4 regions of the Aneurinibacillus sp. XH2 genome follow, and region 1 is predicted to be linked to each of the others. Evidence: riboswitches for the same ligand, from Rfam matches in the RefSeq annotation. Region 1 holds a riboswitch; each other region holds the start of a gene.
The links. Region 1 has a riboswitch for S-adenosylmethionine ahead of ACH33_RS15125 (MetQ/NlpA family ABC transporter substrate-binding protein). Riboswitches for the same ligand answer to the same signal wherever they lie in the genome.
Positions count from the first base shown of each region.

Region 2: another riboswitch for S-adenosylmethionine. It lies ahead of metH (methionine synthase); the one in region 1 lies ahead of ACH33_RS15125 (MetQ/NlpA family ABC transporter substrate-binding protein).
Region 3: another riboswitch for S-adenosylmethionine. It lies ahead of ACH33_RS09335 (homoserine dehydrogenase); the one in region 1 lies ahead of ACH33_RS15125 (MetQ/NlpA family ABC transporter substrate-binding protein).
Region 4: another riboswitch for S-adenosylmethionine. It lies ahead of metX (homoserine O-acetyltransferase MetX); the one in region 1 lies ahead of ACH33_RS15125 (MetQ/NlpA family ABC transporter substrate-binding protein).

Region 1 is NZ_CP014140.1:3,042,476-3,045,612, reverse strand. It holds gene trmL (tRNA (uridine(34)/cytosine(34)/5-carboxymethylaminomethyluridine(34)-2'-O)-methyltransferase TrmL) at 129-593, shown strand; gene ACH33_RS15130 (HAD family hydrolase) at 758-1,483, shown strand; SAM riboswitch class I at 1,571-1,684, shown strand; gene ACH33_RS15125 (MetQ/NlpA family ABC transporter substrate-binding protein) at 1,833-2,636, shown strand; gene ACH33_RS15120 (antibiotic biosynthesis monooxygenase family protein) at 2,987-3,137, shown strand, end outside.
Region 2 is NZ_CP014140.1:549,809-552,945, reverse strand. It holds gene metH (methionine synthase) at 1-1,360, opposite strand, end outside; SAM riboswitch class I at 1,460-1,565, opposite strand; gene ACH33_RS02675 (cyclic di-GMP phosphodiesterase) at 1,663-2,745, opposite strand; gene ACH33_RS02670 (SPFH domain-containing protein) at 3,103-3,137, opposite strand, start outside.
Region 3 is NZ_CP014140.1:1,872,632-1,875,768, reverse strand. It holds gene ACH33_RS09335 (homoserine dehydrogenase) at 145-1,443, opposite strand; SAM riboswitch class I at 1,539-1,653, opposite strand; gene ACH33_RS09330 (DUF1002 domain-containing protein) at 1,766-2,629, opposite strand; gene ACH33_RS09325 (YbjQ family protein) at 2,968-3,137, opposite strand, start outside.
Region 4 is NZ_CP014140.1:777,142-780,278, forward strand. It holds gene ACH33_RS03790 (aspartate kinase) at 1-924, shown strand, start outside; gene ACH33_RS03795 (biotin transporter BioY) at 1,026-1,598, opposite strand; SAM riboswitch class I at 1,754-1,865, shown strand; gene metX (homoserine O-acetyltransferase MetX) at 1,978-3,084, shown strand.

The sequences.
Region 1 (3,137 bases):
GAAGAGAAGGGCCGCAATTTTGCGCAGCGGCTCTTTTTTACATATTATGATGAAAAGCAACAGACGAAAGTACGTTCATTTCTGTTTTACAAAGAATGTGCTATGATAAAGATGAGGTGAACAGGTGAATGGCGTTTAACATCGTGTTGCATGAGCCGCTTATACCGGCCAATACGGGCAATATCGCCCGCACGTGTGCGGCGACCGGGACAAAGCTTCATTTAATCGAGCCGCTCGGTTTTTCCACGGACGATAGATATTTAAAGCGGGCAGGGCTTGATTATTGGCATGCGGTCGATATTACATACTATAAATCGTTCGCCGATTTCGCAGCGCAGCACAGGGAAGGACGGCTCTTTTTTGTCGAGACGAGTGGAGCGAGATACCATTCCGAGGTAGAATACAGGGATGGTGATTTTTTTGTTTTCGGTAAGGAAACAACCGGTATTCCGCAAGAGATTCTTTCGCAATATCCCGGACAAACGATACGCATCCCGATGGGCGATGCGACTCGTTCACTTAATCTGTCTAATACAGCGGCGATTGTATTGTATGAAGGTCTTAGACAAATAGGTTACCCTGGCATGAAGTAAAACGGGATACAGAAGTTTGGAGGTATATATTATCGAAGGAATAAATTCCGCATGTTCATTATTATCGACCGTGCGAAACAGACAGGCTGCAATTATCGGGATTTGTACAAGAATAGAAAGAGCATATCGCTCAGCAGTGGAAACAGTAAAAGGAGGATCCGGGAATGGCGGAAAGAGCGATGCTATTTGATCTGGACGGAACGTTGTTGGCATTGGACACAGAAGCTTTTGTTCACAGGTATATGAAGAGGCTGGGGGAATATACCGCTCATATTGTCGATCCGGAATTGTTGGTCAAGTCTGTGTGGCAGGCGACCAAGTACATGATGACAGATGACAGGGCAGAACGGACGAACGAAGAGATTTTCCGTGACCATTTCCTTTCGTTATGCGGCTTAGAACAGGAAGCCATCTGGCCTGTGTTTGATAAGTTTTATGCGGAAGAGTTTCCGCGGTTGAAGGAAGATATTGAACCGCACCCGTACGCGCTTCAAGTCGTAGAGGAAGCGAAAAAGCAGGGCTACAAGCTTGTTGTGGCTACCAATCCGATATTTCCCGACGTTGCTATTCGCGAGCGGATGAAGTGGGCTGGTCTCAAGGAAAATGATTTTATTCATGTAACCGTTTTTGAGTCATCCCATTATTGTAAGCCGAACCCGAAATATTTCCTGGAAATTTGTGAACGGATTGGCATAAAGCCGAAGTATGCTATCATGGTCGGCAATGATATGCAACAGGATATGGTAGCGGCGGAAGTTGGTTTGAAGACATTTCTTGTCGAAGATTACAAGATTGATCGCGGTGTGCCACAATACCGGGTGGATGCTTCCGGTACGCTGCAAGAGCTGTACGATCAACTTATTTCACGCAACGGAATTTTTTCCGAATAATTAACAAAAACATTTTATTAGAAAAATAATTGACAAGAGTGCATAAGACACGTAATATAGTTCTCAGCATAATAATTAAATACTTCTCGCTTATCGAGAGAGGCGGAGGGACTGGCCCAATGAAGCCCGGCAGCGGATTTTCCTTGAGCGGAAAATGCTGTGCCAATTCCAGCAGGATTTTTCTATCCTGGCAGATAAGAGTTCGAGGTTAAGATATAACCCCTCTTCGCTCTGCCGGAGAGGGGTTTTTGTATCACGCATATCGGGCCCATGTGCGCGATACGAACCGACACCTTTGCCAGACATAGAAAATTAGAAATGAATTGAGAGTAAAGAGGGGTAAAAGACGATGAAAAAATGGATTGTATCTGTCGTTTTGTTGCTCACCGTCGGTTTGCTCGCGGCATGCGGCGGGGAAGGTAATGGGAAGAAAATTGTGGTCGGTGCAAGCTCTGTTCCGCATGCGGAAATTCTTAAGTTTGTACAGGATAAATTAAAAGAGCAAGGCGTGGAGATGGAAGTAAAAGAATTTACAGACTATGTGCTGCCGAACACGGCGCTTGAAGAAAAACAGCTTGATGCGAACTATTTCCAAACCATTCCTTATCTTGAAGATTTCAATAAAAAACATGGCACTCATATCAAAGCATTGGATGGCATTCACTTGGAACCGATGGGACTGTACCCAGGCAAAGAAAAGGCGCCTGAACCGAAACAAGGTGCAGTTGTAGCGATTCCAGACGATGTATCCAACGGTGCACGCGCATTGAAATTGCTGGAATCGAAAGGCTGGATTAAACTGACGCCCGGCAAAGAGCTAAACAGCTTGACGAAACAGGATATTATCCAGAATCCGAAAAAGATCAAAATTACGGAAATGCAAGCTTCCATGCTGCCGCGGGCGATCAATGAAGTGGATTACGCAGTCATTAATGGAAACTACGCGATGGAAGGCGGTCTGACGTTCGACCAGGCGCTTGCGGTAGAAAACAAAGATTCCGAGGCCGCCAAAACGTTTGCTAACATTATCGCTGTTAGAGAAGGCGATGAAAACCGCGAGGAGATTAAGAAGCTGATTCAAGTACTGAAATCAGACGATGTGAAGAAGTTTATCGAAGAAAAATATAAAGGTGCAGTTATTCCGGTATTCTAAGAAGCGAGACAACCGGCTTGCCCTTTTTGCCTAACGCAAGAACTCCGCTCTTTATAAAAGATGCGGAGTTCTTATATTTCATAGTCCCCAAGTTTTGTCTTCGTTATAACCAGCTGTGAAGATCGCACCAAGTAACATGACTGAGACAAGCAAGATGATAACCATTTCTTTGTCTCCTTTCCCAAGCCTATTTCATCTTTATTATAATGGATTGTGTCATACTTTGGAATATCGCAGAAAAGACAATCTTGTTAAAGATAATGCGCTTACATTGGAAATTAACGGAGTGATTTGCTATATTGAAAAGGAGCGATACTTTACGGAGGTGAGCTTTACAAATGTATGTTGTGATGAATGTGTTGCAAGTCCCCGCTGAAGGCAAGGAGCGGATGGCAGAGATGTTTGCTAAAAGCGTGGAGCGGATGAAACAGGTACCCGGTTGTCTGGAATTCCAGTTTTTAAGCGCAAAAGGTGCGGACAAGCAGATCGTGTATACGAAAT
Region 2 (3,137 bases), 1.2 Mb from region 1:
GCGCTACTTCAGCGAAACGTTCTTCACCGTCTTCCAGATTGATAGAGTTAATAATTGCTTTTCCCTGGGAATACTTCAGCGCCAAAGCGACAACTTTAGGGTCTGTGGAATCGATCATGAGCGGAACCTTAACTTTACGTACAACAAATTTCAAAAAAGCCTCCATATCGGCCGCTTCATCGCGATCCGGATCGGCCAGACAGATATCAATAACATGCGCGCCCCGCTTTACCTGTGCACGAGCAATTTCTGAAGCTTCTTCATACTTCCCTTCTTTGATCAAATCGCGAAATTTCTTCGAGCCGATTACATTCGTCCGTTCTCCCACAAAAAGCGGGCGATTGTCCTGTTCCAGATATACAGGTTCAATGCCGGAAACCGCGTGCGTGCTTAGTCCCTGCGGTCTGCGCGGTTGATAATCTTTGAGCGCTTCCGCGATGGCACGAATATGATCAGGCGTCGTGCCACAACAGCCACCCGCCACGTTAATCCAACCTTGCTCGGCGAATCCGGCCAATTTGGTCGCCAACGCCTGCGGGGACTCGTGGTAATGCCCGTTCTCGTCCGGAAGGCCAGCATTTGGATAACAGCTGACCGCGCAATTCGCCATGGCGGATAACGTTCGAATATGATCACGCATAAATTCCGGGCCTGTCGCGCAATTCAATCCAATAGACACGGGTTGCAAATGCTCTAAAGAAATATAAAAAGCCTCAATATTCTGACCAGCAAGCGTAGTACCCATCGGCTCAATTGTGCCTGAAATCATAATAGGGAGCTTACGTCCCGCCGCTTCGAACGCCCGCTGTACGCCAATACCGCCCGCTTTTACATTCAACGTATCTTGAACCGTCTCCAGCAGTAGCACATCCACCCCGCCTTCAATCAAAGCCAGCGCCTGCTCATAGTATGCTTCCACCAGTTCTTCAAAGGTTACACCGCCGGTAACGGATAAGGTTTTAGTGGTCGGCCCGATCGAGCCGGCGGCATAACGAGGCCATTCCAGCGTAGAGTATTTATCTGCCGCCTCCCGTGCCAGCCGAGCTGCTGCCAGGTTAATTTCCCGGGCACAGTGCTGTAAATCGTACTCCGCAAGCACAATGGATGTGGCGCCAAATGTGTTGGTCTCAATGATGTCCGCTCCTGCTTCCAAATAAGTTTCGTGAATGTTACGAATCACGTCCGGGCGCGTTAGGTTCAGTATTTCATTGCATCCTTCATACTGCTCACCGCCAAAGTCTTCCGGCCCGAGCCCCGCCTGTTGCAGCATCGTGCCCATCGCTCCATCAATAATCAAAATTTTTTTCTGAAGTTGATTTTCAAGTGCCGGTTTCGTTTTTACTGCTGTCACTCCGCTCATCATCATCGTCCCCTTTTCTGACACAAATTCGCTCACGTACAAAATAAAAAAGACCTCCTGAAAGAAGGGAGGTCTCTGCATCTTCATCAAAACGCGAAATCCTTATCTTTCAGGAAACGAATCCTGCTGGAATTGGCACCGTGTATATAATATACCGGTTGCCGGGCGTCATTGGGCCAGTCCCTCAGCCTACTCTGGATAAGAATCGTTTTTATTTTCACTTTTCTAACTAACTTTTAACTAATTATTAATCAATATCTGAAAAGAGTCAATAGAAATTTTTATACATCTCGTGATTTCTTTCATAACGTACGTGTAATCACAATATTAGTATGGGTTTTTAGATCAATTTCATACGGAGCCTTTACTACCGTACCATCACGTTCTTGCACAATCCGAACGATTGGTCTATGCACAGCATTCGGATGAACATGAGATACGACCCCAATTTGTCCTGTATTCAATACGACGGTAGACGCTATAGGATAGGCGGCAATATGTTTTACGAACAATTTCACCAATTCTAGGTCAAACAGGGTATTTCCGGAAGCAAACAAGTATTCCAGCGCTTCATTAGGTGTATAATGCTGACGATGTGAGCGATGGGAAGTAAGCGCATCATACACATCGGCTATACCGACAATTTGCGCGTATTCATGAATTTGATCTTTCTCCAGTTTGCGCGGATAACCGGACCCGTTATACCGTTCATGATGTTGCAGCGCACAATGAGCGGAAAGAAGGGACATATCGTACTGGTAACGCAAAATATTAAATCCGTCTTCTGTATGGTTTTCAATATACGCCCGCTCTTCCTCAGTTAGCATCGTCTTCTTATTCCACAGATCCTTCGGTAACATAATCATACCTATGTCGAACAGCAACGCTCCCACGCCAAGATCCATGAGCTGCTCCCGATTGTACCCTTTGGCCAACCCAATAATTCCAGCCAGTACCGCCACATTGACCGAATGATGAAACAGGTAACCACCCAGCGAATGAAGATTTACAAGATTTACCATAATATCCTTTCTTCCGCTTAAATCTCCTAGTATGTTGCCAAAAACATTCCGGAATACCTTGCCCATATCTGGCATCGCTATCCGTCCTGTTACCTTTGGTTGATCCATAAGCCCTGTCATCATTTTGTATACAGTCTCCACCGCTTTTTTGCGCGTCGTATCACTGAGCACATCCTCCGGTACAATATCGTCCGTATGCTCATCTTCAATATATACCGTATCTATGCCTAGCGCTTTTAACCGGTCAATGTAACGTTGGCTTAATTCAAGTCCGGCGGCCAACAACACCTGTCCTGCTTCCGATAAAATTGTCTTTGCAATTTTATCCCCCGGTTTTACAGAACGAATATGCACTTTTTTCACGAACAAACCCTACTTTCTTAATTTTCATAGGTATTTATGCTTATTTTTGTTCTGATTAAATTTTATCACAGGAAAATGGTTTTAAGATAATAGATTTATGAAAACGCATAAATTTTTTTGAGCTTGATGATATTCGTTCTATACGCTCTTCCTGGAAGAAAGCAACGACGAGCAAGCCGCAAATTCTTCCTACAAACAGCTAAAAAAAGAAGGAAAAAGCATTCGTTTTTTCCTGCTTTTTCCTTCACCCGATTGTTTATCATCTTTTTCTACTTTCTCTTAATATCTCACTACATTGACTGACGCTTATGTCTATTGCTTTCATGTCAGAGTTATAACTCATAGCTATGTGGTTTTCTATTTATCCACCCTCATATTACTCTGTGATGATT
Region 3 (3,137 bases), 1.2 Mb from region 1:
AAAGCTATATCTATTCTCCAATCGCTTATACAATAGAAAAAGTAAGGATAGAAGAGAAACAAAAAGATAATTTCGCTAAATAGCTGTTGATTCTTGTCTATATCCGTTATATTATGAAAAATTACATTTTTGTTTACCTGACATTTATTTTACCAGTACTGCGGCATCTTCTCTTGCTGCGCTCAGCCGTTCGTCTAACACCGGGCGAAGCTTGAGTTCCGCCTGTAAGTCGTCGGCCAATGCTTTCAACGCGTACACATCCGGATTGCTGATTACGGCAGCTACATGTACTTCGCTCCCACTGCTAACTGTTTCCACCGCGTGCAAAAACCCTTCTCCACCTGATAAAAAGGAAATCAGACGAATTTTCTGACTGTCATTCGTTTGTTTTGAAAAGGTAAAGAACGCCAGCACCACTTTTTCCACACCTGTGCTTTGCTCCACGTCTTCTCTCATGAGCCCCTCTTTATCGGGTGTAAATGTCCAACCACGAACAATGTTTAACATATCTTCCACAATCGCGCTTCCTGTAGGCAGCGCTCCTGCTCCCTTTCCGGTAAATGATACATCTCCAACTACATCGCCGGTAATAAAAACACCATTGCATTCATTTTTAACTCCGGAGAGTGGATGAGCGTACGGCACCAACGTCGGCACAACCCGTAAGCAGCATCCTGCGTCCGTGCGTTCTGCGGAAGCAAGCAACTTAATACGGTATGCCAGCTTCTCACATACTTTCATCTCTTCACCGGTTATGGACGCAATTCCTTCGCGCTCCTGTTCCAGTACCGGGGTGTCGGGGCCGAAGCACAGATTAGCTATAATCTGAATTTTGTTAAATGCATCATACCCTTCTACATCCGCCGTAGGATCAGCCTCTGCAAAGCCAAATTCCTGTGCCTGTTCCAGCGCTTCTTGATATGTGAGTCCTTCTTCTTCCATCTTGGTTAAAATATAGTTGGTCGTACCGTTTAAAATACCGTATACACGCGTAATCCGGTTTGCCTTTAATAGCTGGCTTAACGCATTTAAAATTGGAATGCCGCCACCTACGCTCGCTTCGTATAGGAGCGAAACACCATTTTTGTCAGCCAGCCTGTGCAAATGTGTGCCATAGGCAGCGATCATTTCCTTATTCGCAGATACAACGTGGCACTTCCGTTCAATCGCTTGCTCGATATAACCGAGTGCGGGGGAAATCCCGCCCATCGCATCAATCACAATCTCCGGATTTTTCTCCCAAATGGTTTCGATCTCTGTAGTCAAAAGTTCCCGTTTTACTTTCACGCGGCGCGGCTTTTTAACATCGCGCACCAGAACGCCTACCACTTCAAACTTGACCCCCGCCTGCTTTTCGATTCGTGTAGCATGTGTATGTAAAATCGTCATAACTCCTGAACCGACTGTACCCAACCCAAGTAACGCAATTTTCCAAGTTTTCATAACGTATCCCTCCCAAAATCTATAGCCTGCGAAATAAAAAACCCTCTTCCAGAGAAGAGGGCTGTTGGACCATATCGATCCGCAACACGTTCCTCCTCTCATCTGCCAAAGCTTATACACAAGCTTTGATGGAATTAGCACCTTTCAGGCTTTTGCCTGCGGTTGCTGAGGTTTCATCGGGCCATTTCCCTCCGCCTCTCTGGATAAGAGTTTTCCGTTTCGTTCGCTATTTAATTGATTTAAAAATTATACTATCGTGTTTTTCCGCGAATGTCAAATATTTGTACAAGCTTTTTTTATGGTTTTCCGCCAGAGATTCAAGCTACTTGAACCAAGAGAGAATTTGCTCGATCAAATGTTTCAAAAATAAAAGAATTTCCTGTACGAGCGATTTTGCTTCCGGGTTGTTATTCAGGAACTCTTGAATTTTTCCTTTATAGCTTGAAACCTGCTCCAGCGTTTTGTTCCAGTCAATATCTAAATTTTGGATTTTACGTAGAATGCTGACGAGGGATTCAATCTCCGCGTCGGAAAGATTCAGTCCCATCTGATCCGCTACGCTGCGAATCATTTCGCGCAATTGGTCGTCAGACAATTTACTCGTCTGTTTGGCCAGTTCCGCTTTCAGGCGTGTCAGAAGCTCAGCCGCTTTTTCTTTATCGCCGATCGTCTCACCGATTTTCGCGGTGGTGACCATCTCTTCGTTTGCCACTTTTTTCTGCGTTTCATCAATTTTTTTCCCGGTTACCGTTTCATACGCCTTCATAATTCCTGTCAGCGCAGCCGTGCCAGACACCGGGAACGGGGCATCAATTTTTACAATCGCGTCTTTTACACCCGCCGTCGCCAATGCGTTTTCGTACATGGCTTTGCTAACCCAGGTAATATTGTTTGTTTCAACCACAATCCCCTTGCCAGGTTCAGCGATTTGAATCATCGCCGACGAAATGGCACGGGTACCGATCACGCTTTTACTGAGCAAACCTTCCAGATATTTATGCTCCTCCGCGTTAGTGACGGTAATTTCTTGCGCGTTCGGCGCATTAAACCTGCTTTTGATTTGTTCTTTCTGCGCCGGTTTTAAATCCTGGCCAAGCGTGATAATGGTGTCACCCACCGCAGCGTCCGCATACGCGGTCGCAGTCGTCAGGATAAAAAGAAGTAGGGCTAAAAGCAGCCTCCTCACTTCTATTCACTCCTCCCCATCTGAAATGATATCCCATCTGAATTATAGCACAGAGAAGAAAAACAGCCAGAGCTGTGCGCATATACATGCGACAATGGAGTCATTTCACCCGCGCAGCGCCGACTCCATCAAGAGTTCCCTGTTTCTAACCAACAATTATGTCGGTTAACTAACTTACAGCCAAACTATAATCGGTAAAAACAAACAAGTCAACTCCCTAAAGAAGTGGTGGTTTACTCTCAAACACGATACAATATGTTATTTATCGTTTTTATATGCGTATATGCGGTAGCGAAAAAGAGGGTGTCCCACCACTTTTGGGGACACCCTCATAGATCTTATCTTACTTTTACCGCTGTTCCTGTAGCGATACACATCATCATACCATCGCGCAACGTTTCAAAATCTAAATCTACCCCAACAACCGCGTCGGCTCCCATCGCTCGCGCTTTATCTGCCATCTCTTTCAAAGCAATTTCCCGTCCCTCCGCGAGTTTGCTTTCATACG
Region 4 (3,137 bases), 1.4 Mb from region 1:
GAAGAAGTGCATACAAAGGCGCGGATTACTGAAATCGATCCAGCGCCTATTCAGCAGGCGCTTGGGCAGGGTAAAGTCGTTATCGTTGCCGGGTTTCAGGGCATTTCTGAGAGCGGACAGATCACCACGCTCGGACGCGGTGGTTCGGATACGACAGCGGTAGCGCTTGCAGCTGTGCTGAAAGCGGATAGGTGCGAAATTTACACGGATGTTGACGGAGTGTATACCGCAGACCCGCGCATTGTGTCTTCCGCTCGTAAATTGGCCCGCATTTCTTATGATGAAATGTTGGAGTTGGCAACGCTTGGTGCGGGGGTGCTTCATCCGAGGGCGGTGGAATGTGCAAAGCAGCATCAAGTGTGCCTTACTGTACGTTCAAGCTTTAGTGAAGAGGAAGGAACCATTATCGAGGAGGAAGCAGATATGGAACAAGGGCTTGTCATTAGCGGAGTTGCTTACGATAAAAATGTAGCTAAAATAACTGTAGTCGATATGCCGGCAAAGGTAGATACGCTGTCAAACTTGTTTGCAGTACTGGCAGCTGAACATGTTAATGTTGATATCATTGTCCAAAGTTCGTATGAAGCGGAGACCACAAATGTCTCGTTTTCCGTAAGCGGAGATGAAGTTAAGAAAACGTTAGATGTATTGCATAAGCAACGGGATACGTTGCAGTTCGGTTATGTGGTGGCAGAAAAGGAACTGGCTAAAGTATCGATTGTAGGCGCTGGCATGATTACGAATCCAGGGGTAGCAGCGAGAATGTTTACATGCCTTGCTGAAGCCGGAGTAGAGGTTAAAATGGTTTCGACTTCTGAAATTAAGGTCTCATGCGTAGTACCGCTCGAAGACATGGAAAAAGCAGTGCGCAATCTGCATACTGTGTTTGGCTTGGATACGAAGGAAAAAGCTGTTGTTTATTAAGTGTTTGCTGGTGGCTGGTCAGTGAATCAGCAAGTGAATGTTGTGCAGCAATCGCTGCAATAAGAAAAGCTCGCGGGCGCACCCGCGAGCTTTTTACACGTTTAGGCGACAATTTTTTCGTTGTTTAGCGAATTTGGAAGCAGTCCTGCGAGCGCAAGGCGCCGGCGAACTTGAATACCGATGTAAGAAGCAAGGATGATTTTGATTAAGTCAGGCAGAATGAATGTTATGTCTATCCCGATTGCTTTATCCCATGTCATGCTGCCCACTAATTTAAGTTGTATAACGCCTGCAACGTGGATAATGGCAAGGCCTACTATATTTACAATGAACGCTTTCATGAAAGTTAGCTTTCCACGGTCTATCATTGTCCCCATAACAAAGGCGGAAACGATATAGCCGATGAGATACCCGCCGGTTGGTCCGACTAGAACGGGAAGACCTGCGTTAAATTTAGCGAAAACCGGTACGCCGATGGCTCCAACCAAAATATAAAGCAGAATAGCTAATGTACCGTACCGTCGCCCCAGAATCACCACAGTCAACGCGACGGCGAAATTTTGCATTGTAAACGGCACCGGCGGCAAGAAGGTAATTGAAATTTGGGCGCATACGGCGATAATTGCGCAAAATAAAGCCGAAAGAATCATCATTTTTAAACTTGTTTTTCCCATCTGTGCTCTCCTTAAATATGAGATAATTTGTTAACATTTTTTATAAATAAGTTTACAAATTTGATTAAGATGTTGTCAATATTGACATTAGTCAGTAAAAATCTTAGTATTGAACTAACCTAACCTAAAATTAAAGATGGAATCATACGAAAGTGCTCTTATCAAGAGAGGTGGAGGGACTGGCCCGATGAAACCCGGCAACCCCGCATATGCTTGCGGACAAGGTGCTAATTCCAGCAGAGCGGTATGCGCTCTGAAAGATAAGGGGAGGTAATATGCGACACAAGCGCCTCTTCCTTATTGGAAGTGGCGTTTTTTATATGATAGACAAATGCGACGCTTGAAAAAACAGAGGAAGAGAAGAAAGGAGTGAAGGCGCATGCAGCAAAAGATGGTGATTGACGAGATTACGCTGGAGTGTGGAGAAACGTTAAAACAGGTGGAAATCGCGTATGAAGCGTGCGGAATATTAAATAAGGATAAAACGAATGCTATTCTTGTATGCCACGCGCTGACCGGAGATGCGCGCGCCGTTGGAGACGAGAAAACACCGGGATGGTGGGAAGGCTTAATCGGCCCTGGGCGCTATATCGATACGAATCAATATTTCGTCGTCACCTCTAACGTGCTGGGCGGATGTGCAGGGACGACCGGCCCAGCTTCTGTGAACCCGGAGACGGGACAGCCGTATGGCGCTGATTTTCCGGTTGTAACGATACGAGATATGGTGAAGCTTCAGTATTTAATGGTACGAAAACTGGGTATCAATAAACTGCTAGCAATTATCGGTGGCTCAATGGGGGGGATGCAAGTATATGAATGGGCGGTCATGTATCCAGAGATGGCCCATTTGATTATTCCCATTGCGACCTCCACACGGCTGTCCGCTGTTGCTATCGCTTATAACGATGTAGGACGGCAAGCGATCCTTTGCGATCCGGAATGGAAAAACGGAAATTATTACCCTGGAAAAGGTCCTGTGAACGGTTTATCCATCGCGCGAATGCTTGGTATGATTACGTACCGCACCGCAGAATTGTTTGAATACCGTTTCGGTCGACGTTTAAAAGATGAGCGCGATGTTACCCATTTTGATTCGACATTTAATATTGAAAGCTACCTGCGCTATCAAGGACAAAAACTGGTTAACCGCTTTGATGCGAATAGTTATCTTTACCTGTTGAAAGCGATGGATTCGCATGATATCGGCCGCGGGCGGGGGGGCATTGAGGCGGCCCTTGAACGGATTCAGGCCCGCGTATTGTCAATCGCTATCTCTAACGATTTGCTGTATCCGGCCGATCATCAGGAAGAAGTGGTGAAAATGCTTCGTGCGGCCGGAAAAGAAGTGGAATATCATTTCGTCGAATCTATATACGGACATGATGGGTTTCTTGTCGAATTTGTGAAGATCGGGCCGCTTGTAGAACAATTTATTGAAAAATATTATTCCAGCACTTTTACACAGTCTGCCGCGCCCCGATAAATGCGGAGTGGTTATCGGGTAATTTCGACAATTTGTCTACCGCTTTCCTTGAC